Regions from separate parts of the Pseudoalteromonas sp. JC3 genome, predicted to be linked through region 2. Evidence: predicted binding sites of a transcription regulator. Region 2 holds the regulator's gene; the other holds the start of a gene.
What was found. Region 2 encodes FliA, which starts transcription of late flagellar genes. Its sites were predicted from a motif close to CTAAAGNTNNNNNNNNNNNNGCCGATA; they were not measured.

Region 1 (7,352 bases), 1.6 Mb from region 2:
CCCTCCCGATTGCATCCGCAGGACTCGGCTTTTCTACCGCTATCGCGTTATTAACAATCACATGGTTGCTAATGACCTATACCGCTTTACTTATGCTGGAAATACATCAGTACGCGGACCAAGACGCTACGCTAAATACACTGGCGAAAAACTTACTTGGTAAATCGGGCCAATATGTCGCTAACTTTTCTATGGTATTTTTATTCTATGCGCTGTGTGCAGCTTATATCGCGGGAGGTGGTGCACAACTTCAAAGCAAACTGATTAGTGTATTGGGTGACGGGATCACTCCCCAACTCGGTTCAGTACTACTTGCTGTTATCATTGCAACCATAGTGACATTAGGCACAAGTACCGTCGATAAGCTTAACCAATTACTATTTACCATTAAAGTTATCGTGCTCGCGAGTTTATTTTTTATCCTGACTCCCTATGTTCATGGCCAACATCTTATCGATATGCCTGTGGAGCAAGGGCTTGTAATTGCGGCAATTCCTGTAATTTTCACTTCATTTGGGTTTCATGGTTCAATCCCCTCAATCGTCAAGTACGTTGGTGTAGATATTCGTCAATTACGTAAAGTGATGATGTTTGGTGCCTCCCTCCCCCTTATCATTTATGTGTTTTGGCAATTACTAAGCCAAGGTGTTATGGGGCAAAAGAGCTTAATGGCAAGTGAGGGACTGCCGGGTTTTGTAACCAGTATTTCTTCTATCGCACACAACGACAACGTACAATTATTTGTAACTGTGTTTGCAGATCTTGCTCTCGCGACTTCATTCTTAGGCGTGAGTCTCGGCTTATTCGACTTTTTTGCAGATGCCTTTAAGAAGCAAGATACTAAGAAAGACCGCATCAAGACGGCATTCATTACCTTCTTACCACCGCTTGGCTTTGCCCTCTTTTATCCAAAGGGCTTTATTATGGCACTGGGATATGCAGCGATTGCGCTCGTGGTGTTAGCGGTATTTCTACCAGTTGCTATGGTATGGAAACAGAGAAAAACCAGAGGTAATGATGGATATCAGGTTAAAGGAGGTACGCTTGGACTAGGACTTGCCGCTGTTTTCGGTGTGATGATCATCACCTCTCAGCTAATGCAAATGGCTGGCCTTATTCCTAGTTTGGGGTGAGTATTTTTCAATAGCTGGCCGAACACTATCGGCTAGCTCCTGCTTTTTCCATATCATCGCTAATGTAATGAAGCTTCCAAAACATAATTATTGGAGCAAAAGCCAAACACAAAGTCACCACATTGGTGATGGGTATGATAGTTGCGTATAAATAAGTCGAATAACTCAAATCCATTAAATGGTAATCAGTTAATCTAAACAGTTGTAAAATAGGCGCGGGTAAAACAACGAGCTGGGCTAATATACTCTGCCACATATACATTTTATCTTTTACAGCCCAATACGCAACAATCCCCATAAATAGGATGTCATTCAAGGCCCAGTATACGTAACGGATGACTTGGTGCTCATCAATAGAGCGAACAAAGTCGCTCGAGAACGTACCCACAATATAAAAAATCGCAACAAGTAGTGAATATCTAAGCGCCTTTTTATCTTTTAACACAAAGCAAAGAAAAACAGAAAGCAAAGCAATCCACACACTGTTATGTGCAAAAAATATACGAATAGGTTCCCAAGCTTCTAACATAGCTAAACGCTACTCTGGCTTCTTTTCTACAGAACCATCATCGGCGTCACCACCATCGCCGTTACCACCTGGCAATCTATAATTTTGGGGTTTTTTTATTGAAATCATTCTATTTCTCCTTTAAGTAGAACCAAACGGAACAATAGCGAATTCCCTGTAATTTGGCAACAAACTGTAACTAATTTTTCCTAACTTCAATAGGGTCTGATTCTTTCGCTTTACCCTGTAAAATCGAGATTTCGACACGCCGGTTTCGGCGCCTATCTGCATCGCTGTCATTAGGTACTAAAGGTCTAGTGTCTGCATGACCAACTACAACCATTCTGTTCTTATCAAAGCCACGGACACGCTCCATTACAGTCGCAACGGCTACCGCTCTAGTTGCCGATAAATCCCAGTTATTCGAATAAAGTTCGTTAGTCACTCTAAAGTCATCAGTGTGACCCGACACTGTAATTTCACCAGGTACATCTTTGAGCAGCTCTGCAATTTCGGCAATCACAGGTTCAAATTTAGGTTGTAGAAACGCACTTCCCGCAGGAAAAGAACCATTTTCTTGGATGCGAATAATAATTTGCTGCCCTAATGACTCGAGTTCAATTGCACCATCCATAATTTGCTTTTCTAGCTGCTGTGCAATCTTTTTAACGAGCTCGTTTACTTGCTCTTGGTCCGCAGAAGCAACTGCTTGGGTTGACGCCATTTCCTGTGCAGTACTGGCAGACTCACCACCACGCTTATTGCCTCGTTGCTCCTGTCTGCCACCCGCCGAAGCCTCGTCACCAGCTTGGAACTCTAGCATTTGCTGCGTCATTTCTACGGTTTGCTGTTGAATCGTTTCAATCGGTGTTGGTTCTGGCTTTCCTGGAGTAAATTCCATCGCAATCACGCTGGTACCTTTAGGAATATCTTTTACTTCAATTTTATTTTGCACACCAAAAGCAAACTTCATCGATCCTGCAATTTGCTTAAACTTCAGTACATCCATTTCGGAGAATGCCAATAGCAGTACGAAGAAGCACATTAACAACGACATGAGATCAGCAAACGTTCCCATCCAGGCAGGAAGACCTGGGGGGGGACATTTACATTCTTTCTCATCTGACATGATTATTCCTCAGCCTCAGCGCCACGTTTAGATTCTGGCAGATAGTTTTTCAAGATACCTTCAATGACTTTTGGATTTTGGCCATCTTGAATGCCTAAGATTGCATCTAAGATAAGGCGCTGGTTTCGCTCTTCTTCATCTTTACGAAGTTCAAGCTTAACCTGAATTGGGATCGCAACCACGTTAGCCAAAAACGCACCGTATAAAGTTGTCAAAAGTGCAACAGCCATAGCAGGTCCAATTGCTTTTGGATCGTCCATGTTAGATAACATCGCTACTAGGCCGATGAGCGTTCCAATCATCCCCATAGCAGGAGCGATATCGGCGAGGGACTTAAATAAGCCAGCGCCTAACTCGTGTCTTGAGGACGTTAGGGCAATATCTTTTTGCAATGTGGCACGCACAACATCAGCATCATGCCCATCGACTAACATATCGACACCTTTACGCATAAACTGGTTGGGGATTTCGGCTTCTTCTAACGCTAAAAAACCACCTTTGCGAGCTGAATCAGCAAGCTCAACGGCTTTTTCAATCAGCTCTTCCGGAGTTTCAATCTTGAACATGAAGGCCTTCCCGGCCACTTTTCCAATTCCGAAAAACTGTCCAAGCGTAAAGTTAGACAATACGATAAAAATTGAACCACCAAATACGATAACGACGGAAGGCGTGTTATAGAACATAGCGATCTGGCCATCACTACTTAGTACCATGGACATTACAATTAAACCTATGGCACCCAGGATCCCTATTACCGTTGCTAAATCCACATGTCCTCCGGGGGAAGTTATTTGTGATAAATCACGCAGTTATTGTTGTTTGAGTTATCGGCAAGTTTTTCTACAACTTAACACTATTATATTAAAAAGTGTTTAAAATGCGAGTTTATAGCAGATCTTGTAATGCTGATACTCGGTCAGATCAAAAAGTCACTGGTTTTTTTGACCTTGGCGCACAATCACCCTAAAATTGCCACACTTTTACTTTACGGGTCAGCGTGACATATGGCAGTAAAAAAACCAGACAACTTGAGCTTTGAAGAAGCCATGCAAGAACTGGAGCAAATCGTTGCAGACATGGAAAACGGTAGCTTACCTTTAGATCAAGCACTTAAACAGTTTGAACGCGGGATAAAACTCGCAAAAGCTTCAAATCAGAAACTTCAGCAAGCTGAACAACAAGTCGCTATTTTAATGGGCGAGGATGAACAAGCACAATTACAGCCATTTGATAACGAAGCCTAATGTCGAAAAAATTACAAGAAAAGCTCCAGTTTGCTAAAACTCGTGTAGAAAACACCATTTTACACTATTTTGATAGTGTGCTTGAAACTGAAGAGAATATAAAAGCGGCTACACGCTATAGTATAGAAAACGGCGGCAAGCGCTTGCGACCGTTTTTAGTGTATTGTACTGGTGAATTATTTGGTGCTGCTCCAGAAGATTTAGACAAAGCTGCAGCCGCAATAGAGTGTGTGCATAGCTACTCTTTGGTGCACGACGATTTACCTGCTATGGATGATGATGATCTCAGACGCGGCCGTCCAACTTGCCACATCCAATTCGATGAGGCGACCGCGATTTTAGCTGGTGACGCTCTGCAAACGCTGGCATTTGAACTGCTAAGTGAACATCCATTCGCGGTAAGCCACCATGCCCAAATAAAAATGATTTCAGTGCTAGCCAAGGCATCGGGTCTACAAGGCATGATAGGCGGTCAAGCACTCGATATAGCAGCAACCAATCGTTTAATTACGATAGATGAGCTCGAACGTATTCATAAGCTAAAAACAGGTGCACTACTAAGCTGTGCAGTAGAACTTGGGATCTTATGTAGCGATCCGGAACGTGTTTCAGAGCAAGCACGTGATGCGATACGTACTTATGGACGTGCAATTGGCCTTGCATTTCAAGTCAGAGATGACATTCTTGATGTAGAAGGTGACACATTTGTGCTTGGTAAACCTCAAGGCTCTGATTTAGAACATAATAAATCTACCTATCCAGCATTATTGGGGTTAGAACAAGCAAAAGAAAAAGCTGAACACTTGATAGATGAAGCTTTAGAAGCGCTTACACGTATCAACGGTAATACAGAAATACTTGCAGATTTAGCAAAATACATCATAGATCGAGAATATTAAGCTGACGTATAAAATAGCTACGCCAAGCTAAGAAAATATTCACAAGAACTTTGTAAACGCTGGCTAACATAATATTATGACAAGTTAGTGAAGAATTTTAATAATTATGAAGTGGACCACGTGAGTAATTGCGCTGAGATTCACTTAGGACTCTGATAAATACCATGAAACTTGATAGTAGCAAGTATCCCTTACTCGCGTTAATTGACGAGCCAAGTCAACTCCGTCAATTACCCCAGCACAAGTTAACCGCCTTTAGTGATGAGCTTCGCGAGTATTTGCTGAACTCAGTCTCTCAAAGCAGCGGTCACTTTGCATCTGGTTTAGGCACTGTAGAGCTTACTGTAGCTTTACACTATGTGTATAACACACCAAGCGATAGGCTCGTTTGGGATGTAGGTCATCAAGCCTATCCGCACAAACTACTTACAGGTAGAAGAGATAGGATGCATACGATCCGCCAGAAAGATGGCCTGCATCCTTTCCCTTATAGAGAAGAAAGCGAATACGATACGTTTAGTGTTGGCCACTCAAGCACTTCTATATCAGCGGCACTTGGTATGGCTATCGCAGCTGAAAAAGAAGGGATTGGACGTAAGACCGTCGCCGTTATTGGTGATGGTGCAATGACCGCGGGCATGGCGTTTGAAGCCATGAATCACGCAGGCGACATCAATCCAGATATGTTAGTGATCCTAAACGACAACGAAATGTCTATCTCTGAAAACGTTGGCGCACTCACCAATCATTTCGCGAAGATCCTCTCTGGTAGCTTTTACACCAATATTCGAGAAGGCAGCAAAAAACTGCTGTCTGGTGTGCCGCCGGTAAAAGAGCTTGCAGGCCGTATGGAAGAGCATTTAAAGGGGATGATAATCCCTGGTACTTTCTTTGAAGAGCTAGGCTTTAACTATATTGGCCCAATTGACGGACATAACGTAGATACTTTGGTAGATACGCTGCGTAATATGCGTAACCTAAAAGGCCCTCAACTATTACACGTTAAAACCCAAAAAGGGAAAGGTTATAAACCTGCAGAAGCAGATCCTATTGGTTATCATGCCGTGCCTAAGTTCGATCCAAGCGTCCATAGCTTACCCAAATCAAAACCTAGTGCACCAACCTTTTCAAAGGTGTTTGGAGATTGGCTTTGCGATATGGCTGCACAAGATAATAAGCTCATGGCAATCACACCAGCAATGCGTGAAGGCTCGGGCATGGTACGCTTTTCTAAAGAGTACCCTGCTCAATATTTTGATGTTGCCATTGCTGAGCAACATGCTGTGACACTGGCAGCGGGTTTTGCTTGTGAAGACCTCAACCCAGTGGTTGCAATCTATTCTAGCTTCTTACAACGCGCATACGACCAACTCATTCATGATGTCGCACTACAAAATCTGCCAGTGTTGTTCGCTATTGACCGTGCCGGTGTCGTTGGTGCGGATGGTGAGACGCACCAAGGCGCATACGACTTAAGTTTCTTGCGCTGTATCCCGAATATGGTGATCATGGCACCAAGCGACCTTAATGAGTGCCGCCAAATGCTCTACACAGGTCATCGCCTAGATAGGCCAGCAGCAGTGAGATACCCCAGAGGTAGTGCGGGAAGCGCCGAGATTGATACGGAAATGACCGCAATAGAAGTTGGTAAGGGCAAGGTAGTAAGAGAAGGTGAAAAGCTGGCTATTTTAAGCTTTGGTACATTGCTTGAAAACGCTCAAGCCGTAGCCGAAGAGCTAAATGCCACACTTGTAGATATGCGTTTTGTCAAACCCTTAGACTGCGCCCTTATCGAAGAGTTGGTTGTAACTCACGAGCGCTTCGTCACACTTGAAGATAATGCTATTGCCGGTGGCGCAGGCTCCGCAGTAAGCGAGTATTTAATTGCTCAAGGCCATCAAAAACCAATTAAACTTCTTGGTCTACCTGACGAGTTTATTAAGCATGGTTCACAAACTGAGATCCATGCCGAGCTGGGCTTAAACAGCGAAGGCATCAGTCAACAAATTAAGGCTTGGCTTGCGTGAGTCTGCATTCAACCTAAAAAAGGCTTCCATTTGGAAGCCTTTTTGCTATGAGTTTTACCTCATCCATACACTGATTTCAGCAAGCCCATTACTTTGTAATAACTGTAATTGAGACTCTATATTCGCACTTTGTTCAAACTCAAAAGCATCTAACTGATCATCAAAAGTAATTGTTGCAGCACCATCCCCACCGCGTTGTTTAACTTGATGCAGCGCAATATCAGCCAAATTCACTGATGATTCCCAACCAATCACTTTGCCACCGAGTAGTGGTAGAGGGTAATAAGACCACCCCATAGAAACTGTCAGCTTAGTGGTTTTTCCATTAGGAAGTCGATAGTCCGTCTCAGCAATGGCTTTACATAAATCACTAACATACTCTTCAATGTCATCTCGACTGAAATCACGCAAT
Region 2 (7,352 bases):
GAGGGCACACTCGCAGCGCCTGATGACGTTGCTTTAGCCGCAGGCTCACTGGCTTGAGAAGTAGCCGCATCTTCTGCATTTGGTGCTCCACCAAATTTCCCAACCCCATGGAGTTCATCTAAGAGATTATCGAACTCGTCATCGGTGATATCGCCGTCATCTGCAGTTGACACCGTTTCAGGTTTAGCCGCCGGTGCGACAGCAGGCGCATTACCAGAGCCGTGTAACTCATCTAATAGATTTTCAAATTCTTCTTCTGTTATCTCATCAATGCTAGAGCCGCTATCATCGCCTGAATCTGCGTCCGCATCGAATAGAATATCATCCGCACTTAAATCTGGTACAACAGATTCTGGCTCTGAAACAGGTTCCTCAATCACTTCACTGACTTCGTCTTCAGATGCAGGTTGGCTGAGTTTATGGAGGGTTTCAAGCAACACAGGATCGGCAGCTTCGGGTTCCTCTCGGTTTTGAATACAAGCGAACATTTCGTTGATCGTATCCAAAGATTGCAAAATAACATCCATTAATTCTGACGTTACTTTTCGCTGCCCTTGTCTTAGTACATCAAACACGTTCTCTGCACCGTGACAGGCATCAACCAGTTCGGTCATACCGAGGAAGCCTGCTCCACCTTTAACAGTATGGAAGCCACGGAAAATCGCATTGAGAAGTTCTTTATCTTCGGGATTATTTTCTAGTTCAACAAGCTGTTCAGATAACAGTTCTAATATTTCGCCTGCTTCAACAAGAAAGTCCTGCAAGATATCTTCATCGACTTCAAAGCTCATACACACTCTCCAACTAGAAGCCTAAACTAGATAGCAAGTCATCGACTTCGTCTTGACCAGAAACCACGTCATCTCGCGATTCAGCGTCAATAATTGGACCTTCAGGTCCAGACAATTCATCACTGATAGTCTCAGTTGTTTTTATTTCGTTTTCATTCGCATTTTCTGCAACTGCAGGCGCTTCATCCGAAGTACCAAACACAGTTAGAAGGTGAATGAGACTATCTTCTACTTCTCTCACAAGCTCAATGACTCGACGGATGACCTGCCCAGTCAAATCCTGATAGTCTTGCGCCATCAGCACATTAGTCATTAAGCCTTGTAATTCGTCTGTACGTGTCTTTGAAGTCTGCATAAAGCTGTCGAGATCATGACACAGAGATTTAAACTCACCGAGTTGAATATCTCTGCTCATCAACCGATCCCAAGTAGGCTTTATTTGTGCTAACTCATCCGCAAGATTCTGCGCAAGAGGTAAGCTTTCTTCGACCGCGTCCATCGTTTTATTAGCAGCGCTTTCTGTCATTTCCATAACATAATTAAGACGCTGCTTGGCGTCAGGTATAGCCTCTGTCGTGAGATCTGAGAGTCGAGTATCCAGCTCAAAGTTCTTCAAGGACTCGTGTAATTGGCGAGTTAGCTTTCCAACTTCTGCAAATAACTCCGATTGCTCTTTGTTAGCAGCTTCTAAAATCAGCTGGTCAGCTTTTTCTTGTTCACCTTGCTCTAGTAGCTCAACAAGTTGCTTGGCTTGTTCAAGTGTAATTTGCGGCGCAGCATTTACAGACATAGGCCATATCCCCTTGCTGTTTAGCCTAGTCGCTCAAATACTTTTTCAAGCTTAGTCTTGAGCGTACCTGCAGTAAACGGTTTAACAATATATCCGTTCACCCCAGCTTGCGCTGCTGCAACAATTTGTTCTTTTTTCGCTTCTGCGGTAACCATCAACACTGGAATGTGCTTAAGCTTTTCATCTGCGCGTATTGCACGAAGCAGATCAATACCTTGCATGCCCGGCATGTTCCAATCAGTTACTACAAAGTCAAACTCCTGATTTTGTAGCATCGGAAGTGCTGTACTACCATCATCAGCTTCTTGAACATTGGTAAAGCCTAAATCTCTTAATAGGTTTTTGATTATTCTTCTCATAGTAGAGAAATCATCAACCACGAGAATCTTCATGTTCTTATCCAAAACTTCCTCCAGTGAGGTTCGAACCCAACTATTTTATGTACTCTAATTTATCCAGTCATTGATTTTAGCTTTGAGCTTTATCATTGCCTGACCGTGAATTTGGCTTACTCGAGATTCACTGACATCAAGGATGGCACCAATCTCTTTCAAATTCATTTCGTCGTTATAGTAAAGTGACAACACCAGAGCATCCCTTTCGGGTAGTGCTTTGATAGCATTTACTAAAGACTCGTTAAAACGTTCATTTTTAACGTTATTAAACGGTTTGTCTAGCGCAAAATCGCTGTTTGCTGGGGTTATCACATCTTCATCAACCCCTAGATCCTCAATGCCGATGACTTTACTTGCATTTACATCATGTAAAATATGATGGTACTCATCTAAAGATATATCAAGTTTTTCAGCGATTTCAGTGTCTTTTGGTTCGCGGCCAAGGAGAGATTCGAGCTCAGATATCGCTTCGGCTACCATTCTGCTGTTTTTATGTACGGACCGAGGGGCCCAATCTCCGCGACGGATTTCATCTAGCATTGCACCTCGGATGCGTATCCCCGCAAAGGTCTCGAAACTAGCGCCTTTAGTAGCATCGAAATTTTTAGATGCTTCAATCAATCCAATCATACCTGATTGAATTAGATCGTCGAGCTGCACACTTGCCGGAAGCCGAGCGATCAGGTGACATGCCACTTTTTTGACAAGTGGAGCATGTCTCTCGACCACTTTATGGATATGGTCAGAAGTTTGATATCCCGCAGCTCTGTTGACCGGAGAAGCCATAATCACCCGTTTACAAGTTGTTCAATGAAAAATTCTAGATGACCGGAAGGTTGATGAGGAATTGGCCATTTAACTGCCTTGGCAGCAAGTCCTTTAATTGCAACTGCTGCTGGAGAGCTCGGAAATAAATCCACGATTGCTCTTTGTCTACGAGAGGACTTACGCATGTTTTCGTCAAATGGTACTGTGGCCACTAATTCCAATGCTACATCAAGAAAACGGTCTGTAACTTTTGAAAGTTTAGCAAATAATTCTTGCCCTTCACGCATACTGCGGACCATATTGGCAACTATTTTAAAACGATAAACGCCATGCTCTCTGCTTAAAACTTTGATCAACGCATAAGCATCCGTAATAGAAGTCGGTTCATCACACACAACAACCATCACATCTTGTGCAGCTCGAGAGAAGCTCAGAACCATATCTGAGATACCAGCTGCGGTATCAACAATTAAAACATCAAATTGAGTGTTAAGCTCGCTAAATGCGCGAATAAGTCCAGCATGCTCTGCGGGAGTCAACTCCACCATGCTTTGAGAACCCGAAGTAGCTGGCACAATTTTGATACCAGCGGGACCTTCTACGAGAATCTCATCTAGTTCACATTCACCCGACAACACATGTGAAAGGTTCTTTTCTACTCGGAGCCCTAACATCACATCACAGTTTGCCAAGCCCAAGTCCGCATCTAAAACGAGAACTCGCTGTCCTTGTTGGCCCATAGCGATGGCAGTATTGAGCGAGACATTGGTTTTACCCACCCCACCTTTACCACCGGTCACGGCTATTACTTTTACACCCTGGTTGCTATTTTGACTCATTCTACGCAGGCCACTTGCTTGATCTAAAACTGTGTTAATCATACATTCCTACTGACTCTGACGCTACAGGTACACGTCGAGAGTGCTGTGCTTTTATTCTTTTTAAATACAATTGCTCAGCCTTTTTTACTAGCTTTTGAGCATTTGCTACGCGAATGTCTTCTGGCACTCGCTGACCGTTGGTAAGATACCCTATTGGCAAGCGATTTTGAATCGCTATGCTAATTATCTCACCCAAACTTAGACTTTCATCAAGTTTTGTGAAAATACAGCCACTTAAATTTACTTTTTTGAAGTGTCTTACTGTTTCTTGTAACACATTCATCTGTGCTGTCGCACTCAACACTAAATAGCTACGAATATCTACTCTCGCGCTACGCATAAGTGTATTTAACTGTTCAGTTAAGCGCAAATCTCTTTGACTCATTCCCGCCGTATCTATTAATACTAGACGCTTATTGCGTAAATGATAAAGCACTTCTGCAAGTTCATTTGCATCTTTAACTTGTTTAACCGGACAACCGATGATTCTACCATAGGTAGCTAGTTGCTCGTAAGCGCCGATTCTATAGGTATCGGTGGTTATTAGCGCCACTTTATCTGCACCGTATTTTTGTGCGCCTAATGCCGCTAATTTTGCAACCGTTGTGGTTTTGCCAACACCAGTTGGACCAACCATTGCAAATACGCCACCTTGACGAAGAATATCATTGTTGGTGGTGTGCATTTGGTTAATTACCATATTCAACAGCGCGTCCCAAGCTTCTTTACGAGACACATCATCAGGGATAAAACATGCCATTTGCTCAGCGACATCTTTGTCTATGCCCATTCCTTCCAGACGATCTACAAGGCACGCACGGGTTGGATCGCGACGAGCCATTTCTTGTTTCATTAGACCAGATACTTGATGTTCAAGTAATTGACGAATAGCGTTCATCTCTTCACGCATCGCACTCATTTCGTCAGGCTTGGCATTTAACTCAGGTAAATCATCACCAAAACCGTTGTCTAATTCATCAGACTCGATCCACTGCTGTGGTTGCTCAAATCCATCATCATCAAAGTCAAAAGATTGGCGACGAGCTTGCTGTGGCTTCGCTTGGTGCGCCGGCGCAGCAGTTTGTGTTTTACGTTGGCTGCTTAACATTTGCTCTGTATCAATCCCCGACTGGGAGAACATAGAAGCAAGTTCTGGTGAGCGAGGACGCGGCGCTTGACGCTCTAGCAATGCCGCTAAGCTATCGGCAACTTGCGCTTGTTTTGCTGGCTGTGCTTGGCGAGACTCTGGACGGACAAAGCGGGTCGGAGCCTCGTTTGAGGCAGTCGCACGGGCAGCTGGAGCTTGCTTAACAGGTGCAGCAGCACGGTCATTATCAACTGCTGCGACGATTTCAACACCATCTGCTAACTTTTTGTTAGACATGATGACAGCATCAGCACCAAGCTCTTCTTTTACTTCATTCAAAGCCGTACGCATATCTTTTGCGAAGAAACGTTTAATTTTCATGTTACAGCCCCTTTATCCTCTATTGTCCAACCGAGCTCACTATCTTAATTTGTCTTTCTTCCGGCACTTCTTGATATGACATCACTCGAAGACCTGGAATTGTATGTTTAACAAATCGAGACAGTACACTTCTTAACATACCTGAGGTTAATAAGATGGACGGCTCCCCTAGCATTTCTTGGTTGTGATGTGCTTCTCTTAATGATTCTTGAAGCCTCTCAGCCAAGCCAGGTTCAATACCTGCCCCCTCATCACCTGCGTTCTGAAGTGACTGATGCAACATCTGTTCCAACTCAGGCGCCAATGTTATGACAGGAATCTCTTCTTCGCTTCCAACGGCATCTTGAACAATCAATCTGCGTAATGAAATTCTTACCGCAGCCGTTAATACATCAGGGTCTTGGCTACGTGGTCCGTACTCAACTAAGGTTTGTACAATCGAGCGCATATCTCGAATTGCAACGCCTTCATTAAGCAGATTTTGTAGTACTTTTACTACGGTAGTGAGTGGTAAAATATCAGGCACTAAGCCTTCAACTAATCTAGGGTGACTTTTCGCAAGCATGTCTAATAGATTTTGAACTTCTTCATGACCAAGCAATAGTGACGCATTATTCGTCAATAATTGACTAATGTGTGTTGCCACCACAGTTGCAGCATCTACTACTGTATAGCCAAGTGAATGCGCTTCATCTTTTTGATCTGGTTTAATCCATACTGCATCTAAGCCAAATGCAGGATCTTTAGTCTCTATGCCTTTAATCGGCCCAAACACCTGCCCTGGGTTAATTGCGAGCTCATCGCCATGCTTCAACTCACCGGTTCCTGAGCCAACTCCCATTAAAGTAATATTGTATGCATTTGGATCTAATTCTAGGTTATCGCGAATATGTACCGGCGGTACTAAAAAGCCCAGTTCCTGAGATAGCTTTTTACGCACCCCTTTAATACGACTGAGAAGCTCCCCGCCTTGGGCTTGGTCAACTAGAGGGATTAGGCGATAACCTACCTCTAAACCAATCACATCAACAGGTTGTACATCATCCCAACCAAGCTCTTTTTGATCTTGTTGATGGCCTCCTTTCGCAGCAGGTCCTTTGGCAGCTTGTTCCGCCTTTTCGATTTCCGCCTTTTTCTTTTGCTGACTTGTGTAATAGGCTATATAGCCAAGTAATACACCTAACCCTAAGAAGGCAACATGTGGCATGCCAGGAACGAGTCCCATGGTGATCAAAATACCTGAAGCAATAGCCAGCGATTTTTCATTACCCAGTTGGTTTTTAAACTGATCGCCCATGTTGTGCGATTCATTTTGACGCGTTACGACAATTGCAGTACCAATTGAGAGTAAAAGAGAAGGAATTTGCGCGACCAGACCGTCACCAATCGTCAGCATGGTATAAACTTCCATCGCGTGACCAAAGCTTAAATCATGCTGGATCATCCCAACGAAAAGGCCACCTATTATATTAATAGCAAGGATCACAATACCTGCGATAGCATCACCTTTAACGAATTTACTTGCACCGTCCATTGAACCGTAAAAATCGGCTTCTCGAGTCACTTCTTCACGGCGAGCCCGGGCGTCATCTGCAGAGATAAAACCGGCATTTAAATCCGCATCAATGGCCATTTGCTTACCCGGCATAGCATCGAGGGTGAAACGCGCAGACACCTCAGAAATACGACCTGCACCTTTGGTAATTACAACAAAGTTAATAATAATAAGGATAAGGAATACAACTAAACCGACGGCGTAGTTACCACCAATAACAACGCTACCAAAGGCTTCGATCACCTTACCTGCCGCATCACCACCATTATGACCTTCAAGTAATACGACTCGAGTACTCGCTACGTTTAATGCCAATCGCATGATAGTCGCGATCAGTAGTACCGCCGGAAACATACCAAATTCGAGTGGCTTCAAGGTATAAACAGTCACCAATAGCACCACAAGTGCCAATGCAATGTTGAAGGAAAATAGAATATCAAGCAAAAAAGGAGGTAGCGGCAGAATAACCATGCCAAGTGCTGCAAGCACCAACAATGGAGTACCCACACCTTTAGCATATTCTTTTTTATCTCGATTGAGTTGTTGTAAAACCGCTTTAAATTCCATAACTTAACACAAGCAAAAAATTGACACATAGCAACAAATGCAATATGCGTTCCAATTAATAGCTTATTTTTATAAGAGCAATTTTAGTGCTTTAAATCGTCTGGGATTGGTAAATCTCGAGTAAGTGCAACAGGTCT

Region 1: the regulator FliA is predicted to act here: its motif matches at 3,596-3,622, upstream of pomA (flagellar motor protein PomA).

Annotation. Positions count from the first base shown of each region.
Region 1 covers NZ_CP127855.1:3,252,506-3,259,857, forward strand. Annotated here, with positions in the region: gene QSH61_RS14065 (aromatic amino acid transport family protein) at 1-1,133, shown strand, start outside; gene QSH61_RS14070 (hypothetical protein) at 1,159-1,662, opposite strand; gene QSH61_RS14075 (flagellar motor protein MotB) at 1,841-2,770, opposite strand; gene pomA (flagellar motor protein PomA) at 2,773-3,540, opposite strand; gene xseB (exodeoxyribonuclease VII small subunit) at 3,775-4,014, shown strand; gene ispA ((2E,6E)-farnesyl diphosphate synthase) at 4,014-4,913, shown strand; gene dxs (1-deoxy-D-xylulose-5-phosphate synthase) at 5,078-6,940, shown strand; gene QSH61_RS14100 (ligand-binding sensor domain-containing diguanylate cyclase) at 6,995-7,352, opposite strand, start outside.
Region 2 covers NZ_CP127855.1:1,633,839-1,641,190, reverse strand. Annotated here, with positions in the region: gene QSH61_RS06725 (chemotaxis protein CheA) at 1-791, opposite strand, end outside; gene QSH61_RS06720 (protein phosphatase CheZ) at 805-1,581, opposite strand; gene cheY (chemotaxis response regulator CheY) at 1,602-1,985, opposite strand; gene QSH61_RS06710 (RNA polymerase sigma factor FliA) at 2,028-2,762, opposite strand; gene QSH61_RS06705 (MinD/ParA family protein) at 2,765-3,625, opposite strand; gene flhF (flagellar biosynthesis GTPase FlhF) at 3,618-5,093, opposite strand; gene flhA (flagellar biosynthesis protein FlhA) at 5,113-7,215, opposite strand; gene flhB (flagellar biosynthesis protein FlhB) at 7,299-7,352, opposite strand, start outside.